3 regions of the Paenibacillus sp. sgz302148 genome follow, and region 2 is predicted to be linked to each of the others. Evidence: riboswitches for the same ligand, from Rfam matches in the RefSeq annotation. Region 2 holds a riboswitch; each other region holds the start of a gene.
The links. A riboswitch is a leader RNA that binds a small molecule or an ion and turns the genes downstream of it on or off. The one in region 2 is predicted to bind cyclic di-AMP.
Positions count from the first base shown of each region.

Region 1 (4,564 bases), on a different contig from region 2:
GCATCGATTTTAAGGCGATCTCGGCGGCTTGGTCCGGCAGTTTGGCGTGTATGACGGCATACGGTTCGAAAATCGAACGATGCTGTGCCATATGGATTATCGGCCGGTCTGCTTCATGCAGCTTGCCTTGGCTTAAGGTCAGCCGCCTCGTGGCGATCGCCTCCGCTAGCTCAGGTTCATGGCAAGTGAAGATCATCGCGATGCCTTGAAGCTTCAACTCGCGCAGAAGCTCGATGAATTCACCTTGAGCGGCGATATCCAGACCCGACAACGGCTCGTCCAATATGAGCAGATCGGGTTTAAGCAATATGGACTGCATGATACCCACCTTCTGGAGCATGCCTTTGGAAAAGTCGCGAATCCACGTCCGGCCGGTCCCTTCCAGGCGAAATAACCGCAAAAGCTCGCCAATCCGTTCATCCAGCGCATGCTGCTGCATGCCCTGGATCCGGCCCAATCGGTACAAATATTCCGCAGGGGTAAATCTCATTTTCGGAAATCGATCGGGGACATACCGGATGATGGCGGAAGCGTCGAAGACACGTCGCGACCCTCGGGACGCTGCGGTTAATCCTGCGACGATGCGGAGCAGCGTGCTTTTCCCGGAGCCGTTAGCGCCAAGCAGCGCGATCGTATCATGGCGAAGCAACGTGAGTGAAATATCGTCGAGCACGATTGTGCCTTGATACGATTTGCTAATTCCCGTTAATGAAACGATTTCCTTCATAGCGTCCGCCTTTCTTCTCATCTCCAATGTGGCTTATTATACCATACTGAGGTTTGCAGCAAAAAATCGTATGATATGTTCGGCCAGTGCAGATGCTATATAAAGTTTTTACGAAAGGGGGCTCTCGTTCATTATTGGGATCCGAATCGGCATACTGATTGGAGTGTTATTCAGCGGGTGGTACCAGGTACAGTCTGATGCCGCCATGGCTGCAAGCAATGATCGCCCTGTTCGCATCGTCTTTGCCGGAGACGCCATGATGGACGGCTCCGTTAAAGAAGCTATTCGCAAGAATGGGCCGCAATTTCCGTTCACTCAAGTAAGGAGCGAAGTGCAGCAGGCGGATTTTGCCTTTATGAATCTCGAAACCTCGGTGACGAATCGCACCCGCAAGGATACGAATCAAATATACAACTACAGCGCGGATCCGATCGCGCTGCAAGGCGTAAAGGATGCCGGCTTCGACCTGGTATCGATCGCGAACAATCATACGATGGACTTTCTGCAGCAAGGGTTCTCCGATACGCTCGCACATCTGGACCATTATGGTTTGCCGTATGTAGGCGGAGGGCATAACGAAGCGGAAGCTTATGCGGGAAAAACATTTGCGATCGGCGGATATCAGGTTAAATTTATGGCTGTCTCCCGCTTTCTGCCGACAGGGGAGTGGTTTGCGGGGCCTAATCGGGCAGGCATTGCCAATGCTTACGAGCAGCATAAAGTCATCCAAGCCGTTCGCAGGGAACGGGAAGGCTGCGATTATTTGTTATTGTACATTCATTGGGGCGTTGCCGGACATCATCGGCCGGAGACATGGCAGCGGCAATTCGCCAAGGAGATCATTGATGCAGGCGCGGATGCCGTCATCGGCAGCCATCCGCATGCGCTGCAGGGCTTCGAATATTATCGCGGCAAACCGATTGCATATTCCATCGGCAACTTTTTGTTCCCGAATTATGTTCGGAAGGCGAAGGCCGAGACAGGTTTGCTATCATTAGTCCTGGATCGCGGCAGCATCGGAATCCAGTTTTCGCCATATGAAATCCGTGACAATCAAGTGGTCAAGCTTGGGAAAACCGCGGTGGACAACCGACTTCGCCACCTTCAGACGATATCGTACGGGGTAGAGCGGGATGGCAACCGGTTTATGCCCAAAGGCTTAAACGATAGACCTGCCAAATGATTGTAAGCAATTGTCACATCATTAGGCGTTGATCGAGAAGGAATATAGTGCTAAAATATCGAAGTGTCAAAAAAATTGCCGAATCCATGAGCAGCACAAGTTCTGGTACGGGGGACTTCTTTATTGGGGTGAATGTTTGCCGTTTATGTTCAAGCGGCAGGCTAGGGAATACCTCTTCCCGAATCCGTCAACTAACCTCGGAGGCACCAAGGAGGAACAAATTGAATACTTTTTCCAAAGCAGTTGTTTTGTCGTGCGCAATTTTTGCAGGCGGCTTGTTTGCCACATCCGAATCGTACGCAGCGGAGCCGATTTACGGCGTCAAGGTACAGGTCAACGATTCGCTCATGAATACGTCCGACACCGAGGCGTATATCGACAGCAGCGAAAAATTGCAGGTGCCTTTCCGAATTACGGCGGAGAGTCTCGGTTATACGATTCAATGGGAAGCGGACGACAGCGGCGCAAAACGAGTGATCATGAAGAAGGACGACCAATCCGTCATCATGAAAACGGGCGATAACTATGCCCTTGTGAACGACAGCAAAGTGACGTTCGACTACCGCATCGACCTAACGCAAAAAGTAGTGTACATTCCGGTTCGCTTCTTCTCGCAGATCGGCGGCGTGGACATCAAGTGGAACGAAAACAGCGAACTCGCGATGATTTCTACCGACGGCGGGGAACATAAGCCGTTATGGACGGAAGCGGACAAGAAGAAGCTGGTGCAGAAGGCGGAAGTAAGCAAGCAGCAGCAGTTGCTACAATTGGCAAGCAATTACTTGGGAACACGTTACGTATGGGGCGGAACGAGCCCGAACGGCTTCGATTGCTCCGGTTTTGTGCAATTCGTTTATCAGAAGCATGGTATCAGCCTGCCAAGAACATCGAGACAAATGTACGCGGAGCTGAGCCAATCCGTATCCGAATTGAAACAAGGCGATCTTGTATTTTTCGCCGCGGGCAGCACCATTTCACATGTCGGCATCTTTGTCGGCAACAATCAATTTATATCGGCAACGGACGACGGAGTAGCGATCAAAAGCTTGTCCGGCGGTTATTGGGGCCCCAAATACATAGGTGCGAAGCGTGTTTTGTAAACGTAAGCAAGATCAAACAAAACCTCTCGAAACCGGTTATGCCGGGAACGAGAGGTTTTTTAATAGCCCTTCTTATTATCTTCGCTTTGCTGTTTTTTCCAGAATAACGCGGTGAGCATGTGGCCGATCCATTCCTTGTCCTCATCCGTCAAAACGATCCCGTCCAGCATCATATTGTTATTCATAATAAACCGGCGCAAATTAATCGGTTCGGACGATGAAGGGGCAGAAGGTCGATCCTCCAGGTAACCTGCGGCTTTCATCAGTTCGGTATAGGAAACATTCAATCCGTCGGATAGCTTCTGAATAATGTCGGGTGACGGAATGCCTCGATTGCCGTTTTCGAGCTGCGAAATATAAGCGGCGGAAACGCCGGAACGGTGAGCGACCTCGCGTATCGTGAAACCCTTTTGTTTGCGGATGTCTTTCAATTGGTTATAAAAGTACATGGACATCCCTCCGTATGCCAGAGTATACAAAAGTAAACATTCGTAAACATCCTCATCATACCACGATGTCATGCACGAAACAATGCCGCCATAGAACCGAATGCCAGCATTCTCTCGTCGATTGCAAATGCGAACAAAAATGATTGCAAAAGCAAACAAAGTGGGTTATAATGGGAACAGCATGGGAACAGGGGCGGTGTAGATGAAAATTTACGTAAACGACGAGTTTGTCAAAACCCGATTGATCCGAGGAATGACGCAGCGGGAGCTGGCCGAACGAACGGGGCTTAGCCGGGGGTATATCAGCTTGCTGGAGCGTGCCGCGAAGTCAGTGGGGCCGGCCGCCGCGAAACGGTTGTGTCATGCGCTGGAAGCCGACCTCGAACAAATATTTGTTCTTCGTTAATGCAAATGCTGTTAGCCTGCATGTTCTTTCTTCTTCCTTGCGGAATACCCGGTTACTTTGTTCTTGCCGGTTGTCTTGGACTCGTACATTGCGGCGTCCGCTTGCTTGATCAATTCCTCGGCAGTTAACCCTGCCTTGTACGTGCTGTATCCGACGCTGATCGTGACGATCGATTCGGATTCAACGCGACTGCGTATCGATTCCGCTACTTTAGCCGCATCGGCCTTCGGATCAGTCAGAAGCGCCACCAGCTCCTCCCCGCCGTAACGGCCGGGAATGCCGATGCCCTCCGTTTCCTCCGCGATGATAGCCGCGACCTGCTTTAGAACACCGTCGGCTTTGTGATGGCCCTGCGTATCGTTCAGCTTCTTGAAATTGTCGATATCGCAGAAGATGACCGAAGTTTTGCCCTGCTGCGAAATGTGATGTGCCGTCCGATTATAGAAGAATCGCCGATTGTACAGGCTTGTCAGCCCGTCCGTTATGGAAGACCGGTAAACGGCCTGCATGAGCTCCACAACGCGGTCGAACAAAATAAGAAACATGAACGTATAGTACAGTATCGGCAAAACATGCTCGGCAACGGACAACGCCTGGTTATCGGCGTGGTACATTTGCATATTGGCAACGTACGCACCGTGCGCCGCAGTATAGAGAACCAAGGCGGTACGGTATTTGCCGTGCTGTCCGATAAACGGC
Region 1 is NZ_JBVYOJ010000001.1:4,756-9,319, reverse strand. Features, by position in the region: gene AC0LWM_RS00045 (ABC transporter ATP-binding protein) at 1-727, opposite strand, end outside; gene AC0LWM_RS00040 (CapA family protein) at 933-1,910, shown strand; cyclic di-AMP (ydaO/yuaA leader) riboswitch at 1,977-2,131, shown strand; gene AC0LWM_RS00035 (C40 family peptidase) at 2,132-3,010, shown strand; gene AC0LWM_RS00030 (helix-turn-helix domain-containing protein) at 3,070-3,459, opposite strand; gene AC0LWM_RS00025 (helix-turn-helix domain-containing protein) at 3,662-3,865, shown strand; gene AC0LWM_RS00020 (GGDEF domain-containing protein) at 3,877-4,564, opposite strand, start outside.
Region 1: linked by a shared signal. The riboswitch ahead of AC0LWM_RS00035 (C40 family peptidase) and the one ahead of AC0LWM_RS17795 (TrkH family potassium uptake protein) in region 2 are both predicted to bind cyclic di-AMP.

Region 2 (4,564 bases):
TCGATGCCAAGCACCTCATGCCCCAAATTGATCAGCTCGCGACCGATGCTGGAGCCGAACCGCCCTAAACCGATAATTGCAAATTGACTTGCCTCCATTGCGAATTCTCCTTATCCAATAATAATTTTTCCTTCCGGGTGACGGTACAATTCTTTTTCTGTTTTTGGCTGAAGCGCATAAGCAAGCGTCAACGGCCCTAACCGCCCGGCAAACATCATGAGTGCAATGCATATTTTTCCGAACACCGTCAAATGGATCGTCAGTCCCATCGTCAAGCCGACCGTACCGAACGCCGACGTCGTTTCGAATAATATCATGAGAAAATTGTGGTCCTCCGTCGTCGACAATACCATCGAAACGATGACGACGAGGGATAATGCGAGTAACGTAATCGTCAATGCTTTAAAAATCCGGTCCTTCGCCAGCCGGTATTGGAACAGCACGATGTCTTCCTTCCCGCGAATCATCGCGATAACCGCCCCGATCAGCGTCGTAAAGGTTGTCGTCTTGATCCCGCCCCCGGTGGAGCCCGGCGATGCGCCGATGAACATGAGTATAATCATAAAAAATTGCGATGCCTGACGCATGGAACCGATATCGAGCGTATTGGCTCCGGCCGTACGAGGAGTAACCGACTGGAAAAACGAGCCTAATATTTTGCCGGCCCAATTTAAGCTGCCGAGCGTCTTCGGATTCGAGTATTCGAAAATAAAAATAACGACGGCGCCGAATACGATCAGAAAAGCGGTCATGGACAATACGACCTTCGAATGCAGCGACAACCGGCGATGTTTGCGGTATTCAATGATATCCGACATGACGATGAAACCGATCCCGCCAAGGACGATCAATCCCATGGCCACCACGTTGACGACAAAATCGTCGACAAACGGCATCAAGCTTCCGAAATTGCCGAACAAGTCGAAGCCGGCATTGTTGAACATGGAGACGGCATGGAAAATGCCGTAATAAATCGCCTTTCCCGGCGACATATCGAACGACCAGCGCGTCGCAAAAATTACGGCAGCTGCTCCTTCGATGGCAAGCGAATAAATAATCACTTTGCGAATCAGCCTGACGATGCCTTCCATACTGTTCTGGTTCATCGCTTCCTGCAGAATCAGCCGGTCGCGCAGCGATATCTTCTTGCGGAGCATAATCGCGAACAGCGTCGCCATCGTCATGAAGCCGAGTCCGCCTACCTGTATCAGCAGCATGATGACGACCTGGCCGAACATCGTAAAGTGCGTCCCCGTGTCGACAACGACAAGTCCGGTTACGCACGTAGCCGAAGTTGCGGTAAACAACGCGTCGATGAACGGGAGCGATTGCCCGTCCGTTGACGCCACCGGCAGCGATAACAAGACCGCGCCGATCAGAATAATGAGAGCAAATCCGGTAGCCAGGATTTGCGGCGGCGTAAGCCGGGGCAGCTTCGACTTCGTGTTTTTCAAATTCAATTCCACCTTTTTGCAAAATACAAAAAAACGACACGGGAAGCCCATGCCGTTTTTAATGGTTGAGTTATCCTGTCGCAAAGCCTACGAGGTTAGCTGACGGATTCGGGTACTACAGTTACCCTATTTGCCTTGTTCGGCAAAATTCACCCCAATTACATGGTTCCCCCGTTTTCGGTAAGAAATTCGGCTTCTATTCAATTTCAAATCGTTTCGTATCACTTTCAAAATAATTTCATTCCCGATTATAATCCCTGTACGGCAGAATCACAAAGTCGTTTTTTTGCGAAATCGGCTTGAATTCAGTTGAATTCGCCGATTTTGACTCATCCGGGACGTTGTTTGTTCGGCGTATGGATATTTATCCTGCATCTATGTTATTTTATAGAAATATAAGTGAAAATTATCGAGGAAAAGAGGGTATCCATTGACCGAGTTACGTTCTCATGTTCCCTACACCAAGCTCATCATACTCGCAGTCATCAGCGTCGTATTATTTATCGCCATCCAAATCGCCCCATCTCTCATGCTTTCTTCCGATGGGCCGGGAAACGTGATCAGCAAGGAACGAGCTTCGGACATTAGCCGGGAGTATATCGCCAAGACGTTCGGCGAAGAAACCGAAATCACCAATGTTACATACCAGACGTTCGCCGACATCACCGGTTATTTCGAGAAACATAACTTTACCAAAGCTTATCATCAGAAATATGAAACGAAATATCCCGTCGATTATTATCTCGTTGAAGCGAAGTCCACCCAAAGCGAGTCGTTGTACGCCATTCGGCTGCATATGACCAAAGGAACCGTCGTCGGTTGGACGAAAACGCCGAAAGTCGAGCCTGCGGCCGGCATGCCGGATAGTTCGCAAGTCGATGCCGCGAAGCAGTTTGCAGCCGGACAAGGCTATGATATCGACAAGCTGGCTCTGGATGATAAGCGGTCTTCCAAGGGAGAAGTGGTGCTTCAGGATAAGGACGTAGCGTTCGGCGATTCCGTCCTGCTGCTCCGGATCGGCGTGGCGCAAAGCACGGTCAATGCGTTCCTGCCCGAATTCTCGGTTCCTCAAGACCAACTGAACTATGTCAATCAGCAGAAAAATATCGGCCAGTGGCTGTATTACGCCGGATTCACTCTGTTTTCCATTGTGCTCGGAATCGCCGCACTCGTCTATATGATCGTCCGGCGCAAGGATGTCCACTTCAAACGCGGTATTTTGCTGTCGATCCTCTTTTTTGTCATTTATTGCATCAATATCGTCAACATGTATCCTTGGCTCATTTCGCAATACGGCAACAAAGCCGCCGTTATGATCGGGATTTTTATTACGTGCCTCTATATGGCTCTCCTGGCCGGCATCATCTACATATCGCTCGCCGCCGGGGATCAAATGTGGCGTTCCGTCGGTTTTCGTTCCTGGGCGCGCTGGCGCGAGCCTGGATTCGGCAGCCATATGATACAGGCGATCAAGCTAGGGTACTTATTCGGATTGATCGTTCTGGGGGCGCAATCCGTCGTCTTCTTCGTAGAAGACAAAGTGCTCCATATGTGGATGACCGGTTATCCCGATTCGTCGCCGTACAACATGCTGTGGCCTTGGCTGTTTCCGCTTGCGGCATGGTGCGCCGCCATTCAAGAGGAAGCCGTCTACCGGATGTTCGGCACCGTATTTTTCAAAAAAATATTCCGTAACACGTTCGTCGCCGTCCTGGTATCCAACTTCATCTGGGCGACCGGCCATGCGCTGTATCCGGTGTACCCGATGTATTCGCGCGTCATCGAGCTGACGCTGCTCGGCTTTATATTCAGCTTCGTCTACTTGCGCTACGGGTTTATTGCCGCCGTTATGATGCATGCGGTCATGGACAGCATCCTGATGGGCATCTCCATGTTCGGGCTCGGCACCGGATTTGATGTCGTGATGGGCGTCGTATACATGCTGCTGCCGGGAGTCGTGGGATTAGGACTTGCTTTCCTGCATGCAAAATTTTGGAAAGCGCCGAAAACGCCGGAGAGGCCGGCGCCTTCTCCGGAACAGGAAGAAGCTCCGCAGCTTAATCCTGCGGAGCCTGATTTTCCCGGAGCGCGGATATAATTTGCTCCGCTAGTTTTTCACCGATTTTGAGAGGCTTGAAGTCTTCGACTGAGGCCTCTCTTATTTTTTTGATCGAGCCAAAATGCTTGAGCAGCTGCTTCCTTCGCTTCTCGCCGATTCCCGGTATCGCGTCGAGCTGGGAGACGGTCATCGACTTGGCCCGGGTTTCGCGGTGGAACGTAATCGCGAAGCGGTGGACCTCCTCCTGAATCCGCTGCAGCAAATAAAATTCCTGGCTGTCCCTCGGCAGCGGCACCGTTTCCGGTGGATCGCCGATCATGAGCTGCGCCGTCTTATGCTTGTCGTCCTTAACGAGGCCGCAGACGGTAAGGTAAAGCCCCAGCTCGTTCTCCAGCACGTCGACCGCCGCGGAAATTTGACCTTTGCCTCCGTCCACGACGATCAAATCCGGCAGCGGCAGGTTTTCCTTGAGCACCCGTTCATACCGGCGGCGAATGACCTCCCGCATCGTTTCGTAATCGTCCGGGCCTTGCACGGTTTTGATTTTATATTTACGGTACTCCTTGCGGTCAGGCTTGCCGTCCGTAAAAACGACCATCGCCGACACCGGGTCCGTCCCTTGGATGTTGGAGTTATCGAACGCCTCGATCCGGTGCGGCGTTCCCGTCCCGATCCAGCTGCCGAGGTTCTCGACCGCCTTCACGGTACGCTCCGCATCGCGCTCGATCAGCCGGAATTTCTCGTCCAGCGCCACGCGCGCGTTGTCGATCGCCATATCGACGGCTTTCCGCTTCAAACCGCGCTGCGGCATGTGCACCTTCACCTTCAGCCACGATTGGAGCATGCCGCGTACATCCGTTTTTTCGCCGGCTTCGGACTCGTCCTGATCGGCGCCCTCCGCCTCCGCCTCCGCCGGCAATTCCGATTCTGAGGCTTTCGTAGCCGCCGGAGCTTGGTCGGCTTCTGCCGGCTCAAGAATTTGATCGGGTTCCGGCGATTCCGGAGCGATGGCGACGGCAACGGCAGCTGCCGCAGGCAGCGGGGTTTCGGT
Region 2 is NZ_JBVYOJ010000011.1:137,590-142,153, reverse strand. Features, by position in the region: gene AC0LWM_RS17800 (potassium channel family protein) at 1-98, opposite strand, end outside; gene AC0LWM_RS17795 (TrkH family potassium uptake protein) at 111-1,454, opposite strand; cyclic di-AMP (ydaO/yuaA leader) riboswitch at 1,525-1,659, opposite strand; gene AC0LWM_RS17790 (CPBP family intramembrane glutamic endopeptidase) at 1,885-3,552, shown strand; gene uvrC (excinuclease ABC subunit UvrC) at 3,512-4,564, opposite strand, start outside.

Region 3 (4,564 bases), on a different contig from region 2:
GCAGCGCCCACATCGACAGCATTTCGATGACGTTCGTTAACGCGTTCGGATTTTCAAACGGGTGCGAAGAGTTCGCTCCGAAAAATCCGCCGCCGTTCGTGCCTAAATGCTTGATTGATTCCAGCGAAGCAACCGGGCCCATCGCGATTTGCTGCACGGCCCCCTCAAGCGTTGTCGCCGTAACCGTAGGCTGCAGCGTCTGAGGCACCTGCAAGGCGACGAGCAGCAGCGTAATGACAACGGCGAACGGGAAAAAAATCCGCGTATGCGCCTTGATGAAATCTTCGAAGAAGTTGCCGATATGCTGCCCTTTGCTCGTAATGCCGCGCACGAACGCGATCGCCACCGAAAAGCCGGTCGCCGCCGAGGTGAACATCATCATCGTGATAACCGCCATTTGCGAGAAATAGCTAAGTCCTGATTCGCCGCTGTAATGCTGTAGGTTCGTGTTGGTCATAAAGCTGATGACCGTATTGAAAATCAGGGTCGGCTCCATGTTGTCGGTCCCGCTTGGGTTCAGCGGCAGACCTTTTTGCAGCCGCAATACAATATAACTGATCGCAACCAGCGCAATGTTGGTCAGAATAAAGCTTAACGCGTATTTTTTCCATGTCATCCCGGAGCGGTTGCGCAAGCCGACAGCTTTATATATCAGCTTCTCGACCGGCGCGAACAGCTTGTCGCTCCAATTCGATTCATTGGAAAAGACGCGATACACGTACGTCCCCAAAGGTTTGACAAGCAATAAAAGCAGCGCGATGACCGCGGCGATTTGTATCATTCCCATCTAAACTCTCCTCCGCATCTTTACATTAGAACTTCTCCGGATTCACTAGCGCATAAGCCAAATATACGAATACGAACAGCGCTGCGATCAGCACGACGATCATTTCGGCTCGCCTCCCGTCTCAACCACGCTGTCGCACCAACGGAGAAATCCGTAAAACAAGCCGAACGCGGCGGCTAGCGCCGAAATCATATATAAGTCCAACATTGAATATCAACTCCTACCCGTTCTCGGAGGATTGCAGCAGAAACGCAACCTCACCGGTTCTTGAATGCACGACGCAATCCGCGCCTAACCCCCGATAGATCATCCGCGGATTTGCCCCTTGCGTAATGACATAAATCGACTTGGACGTCCACGTCCGGCAAACCTGAATGAAACGGCAGCACAAATTCAGGCTTTGTTCGAAAATGTAAACATTGCCGACGGCCACCTCAGGCACGATCCAAGTCTGGTGATCCGCCGAATCGATGCAGATGACATGCTGTACGCCGAGGCCGGTCCAATAGCTTCTTGCCTCTTCGGTATTCGTCAAGACGGCATACGGAATTTTTTTATATTTCAAAAGCTTCACAAAATTTTCTCCCGCTTTGTTCGGTGCGTACACCAGCGTAAACTGCGGTTCCCCGTCGGATTCCTCCGGCTGATAGGTATTCTCCATTCCAATTCTCCTCCTTGTACTTTAAGGAGAAAGCAACAACAAAGAAGCCTGCGAGATGAGGAACTCTTCTCGCAGGCTTCCGGCATCATGCGATTCGTTATTCGAATCGCAGTTGGAAAGCACGACAATCGTTGCCTCTCCCTATACGCTTACGAGGTTAGCTGTCGGATTCGGACGTGGAAGTCGCCCTACCCCAAGGTCAACTTGTTTGACCTTAAGGATTCACCCCGTGGCTTCGGCCCGATGCTTATTCACATCGGCCCGCGGCCGTTGGTTCCCCCGCTCTCCTGCTCGGAGACTCAGCGATAAAGATGCATTATGATTCATCACATTTCGTTTTTGGACAATAAAAAACCACAGAGGCTTTAACCCCTGCGGTCGTTTACACGATCACGGTGTCACTCCTCTCTCCATCCACGCTTACGAGGTTAGCTGCCGGATTCGGGCGGTGAGAGTTCGCCCTACCCCAAGGTCATCTTGTTTGACCTTAAGGATTCACCCCATGCGACATCGCAATCCGCTCTCACACAGACGGCCATATCGCGGTTGGTTCCCCCGTTTTCCTGTTCGGAAACTCAGCGATCATTGAAGCAATTCGTTGAATTGGTAAATCATGAATTGAATCATACTCCTCGCTCTTGAAACTGTAAAGGCGGCTTTCAAGCGAAATGAGGCACGAATTGGAAACCTGCGAAGGAGTGGAGCGCTTACTTGACGGATAACCTTTTGTTTTCTTGGATTATCTCTGTCGTTCGGCGATTATCTCGAATCTTGCAGATCCAAGCTGCGAAAAGCAAGAAAAGAGCTCAAATCGTGTTCATAGTTGAGGAAATGGGAGGAAAGTATGATTTTAGTGCGTTTATTGAACTTCTGCTAGTCCAATAAAAATATTTTTCAAAAATCATCGGGCGATTCGAACTAATCTCGGTTTGATAACGACTATTGTAGTGAGGGGGTGGGGAAATGTGGAATTTGACGGAATCTACGAACAATTTGCAGATCGCGTCTATTCATATTTGAAATATAAGCTTCGTGACACGCATCTGATTGAAGATATTTTTCAAGACACCTTCTTATCTGTTTATACGAACCTGGACAAAGCGCCTCGCGTCAGATCCATGAAAGCTTGGATTTTAACAATCGCACACCATAAAATGGTCGATCGGCTTCGCAAGTCAAATATGGAAACAAGCAGTGAAATCGAGCTGGAGCAGGCACAGGCGCATGAGGCTTCCCCCGAACACCGGCTCATCTTGCGTGCTGATTTATCCGAAATGCTGAGTCGATTGGACGAAGTCTCCCGAACGATTATGTATTGTATTTACGTAGAATGTCTTACCTACCGGGAAGTTGCGCAGCTTACGGGATTATCGGAAGGGACTATCAAGAGCAAATGTTATTATGCAAAAAGAAAACTAATGAACTGGATGGAGGAGGGGTAGCATGGATCAGCGGGAACAAGAACTGCGGGAGCTTGCATTGCAATATGTTGCAGGCTGGTTGGATGCGGAGTCTAAAATGCAAGTGTTTGAATTGATCCGCCAAGATCCCCGGTTCAGACAATATTTGAAGGAAGAGCTGACATTGTTCCGGCAAATGCAGCAAATCTCCGCTTCGCTCCCTCCCGGTCAGAAGTCGGCGTGGCTCAAGCAAGTGAAGTCCAAAGCGACGGAGCTGGAGCAAACTGTGGATTCCCCGCTGGATTTGGTGAATTGGATCTTCAAGATGACAATGCCGAGCCTGGCATATCATACTTTAAATCAACTGATAAGGAGATGTTAGTTATGAGTAATATCCCTACAAAAGAAATCGGCGAACTGATGGAGGTCATGTCGGATAAAGTCCCCAAGCTAGTGAATGAGCTTATCAAATCGCTGTATTCAGAACAAGCAGGCGCTCAGATGGGGCTGGCCGTCGGCCAATTTTACAAAGGGCTTGTGGATGCGGGCATCCCTCCTGCAGATGCGCTGGAAATGGCCAAAGACTATATCGGAACGCTCAAGTCGGTAGCCTCCAGCTTTTCGAATCATTGATATGCGCTGGCTAGTTCTGCTATCAGGTATCCTAAAGGTTGTTGGGAAAGGGAGTCTGCTTGTTCCTGCGGTATTTTACCGAAGGCATCAAGGGATAAAGGCGTTCCGAAAAGCGTTGCGGCATGCCGGAATGAATACCGAACAAATCGAGCAATTGGTCGGTGTTTACAGAGAACAAGGGGACTTGTTGAATTATGTTCGCGGTAGGATTTCTTCTAAGTCGGGATAAGGACACATGTTTTCGACGTCCGACGACATCCATTCTTTGTCGTATGTGTTCAACAGCAGCAGCATCGACCGCATCAAGCCCTGTCAGATCATCATTGCATAACGAGCAATGGAAATCCTCTGAATTCGAGTAAAAAAGGAAATCCGTTGCAAAATGTGCAATCAAAATTGAATTCCCCCTCTTCAAATCACATGATTTGGAATTCCGATTGTACGAAATACAATCGAATGAACTTGTACCGGCACCATACTAGTATCCGTATAAAAAATGCAATGTTAGATCGACCACACGAAACTATGCGACGTAAAACTTGGGCTTTCCAACAAAAAACCTCCGCACCGCGAAAAAATTCGTGGAGCGGAGGTTGCTATTTATTACGATTAGTTCTGCATTACAAAATCTTTCTCCACGGTCGCGTTGTCGTCGAATACGCGCAGGATCTCGTAGCGCGTGTTGCGCTGCGCCGGGATTTTGCCCGCTTCGCGGATGATTTGCAGCGTCGAGCTGATGTTGACCTTATGCGTCGTGCCTGCCGCGGATACGACGTTCTCCTCGATCATCGTGCTGCCGAAATCGTTGCAGCCGTAGCTGAGCGTCAGCTTGCCGATCTCCGGCCCCATCGTCACCCATGACGATTGGAAGTTCGGAATGTTGTCGAGCATGATGCGGCTGATCGCGAGCGTCTTCAGATATTCCTCGGGCGACGCTTTTTCGACTTTCATGTTCGTATTGTCCGGCTGGAACGTCCACGGAATAAACGCCAGGAAGCCCGGCGTATTCAGCTTCTGCTGAATGCACTCGTCCTGCGCGTCGCGGATGCGCAGCAAATGCAGCGCGCGCTCCTCCATCGACTC
Region 3 is NZ_JBVYOJ010000005.1:29,846-34,409, forward strand. Features, by position in the region: gene kdpA (potassium-transporting ATPase subunit KdpA) at 1-787, opposite strand, end outside; gene AC0LWM_RS08925 (potassium-transporting ATPase subunit F) at 813-890, opposite strand; gene AC0LWM_RS08930 (hypothetical protein) at 1,008-1,448, opposite strand; cyclic di-AMP (ydaO/yuaA leader) riboswitch at 1,579-1,763, opposite strand; cyclic di-AMP (ydaO/yuaA leader) riboswitch at 1,851-2,039, opposite strand; gene AC0LWM_RS08935 (RNA polymerase sigma factor) at 2,414-2,890, shown strand; gene AC0LWM_RS08940 (hypothetical protein) at 2,892-3,230, shown strand; gene AC0LWM_RS08945 (hypothetical protein) at 3,233-3,481, shown strand; gene AC0LWM_RS08950 (hypothetical protein) at 3,513-3,875, opposite strand; gene mqnC (cyclic dehypoxanthinyl futalosine synthase) at 4,091-4,564, opposite strand, start outside.
Region 3: linked by a shared signal. The riboswitch ahead of AC0LWM_RS08930 (hypothetical protein) and the one ahead of AC0LWM_RS17795 (TrkH family potassium uptake protein) in region 2 are both predicted to bind cyclic di-AMP.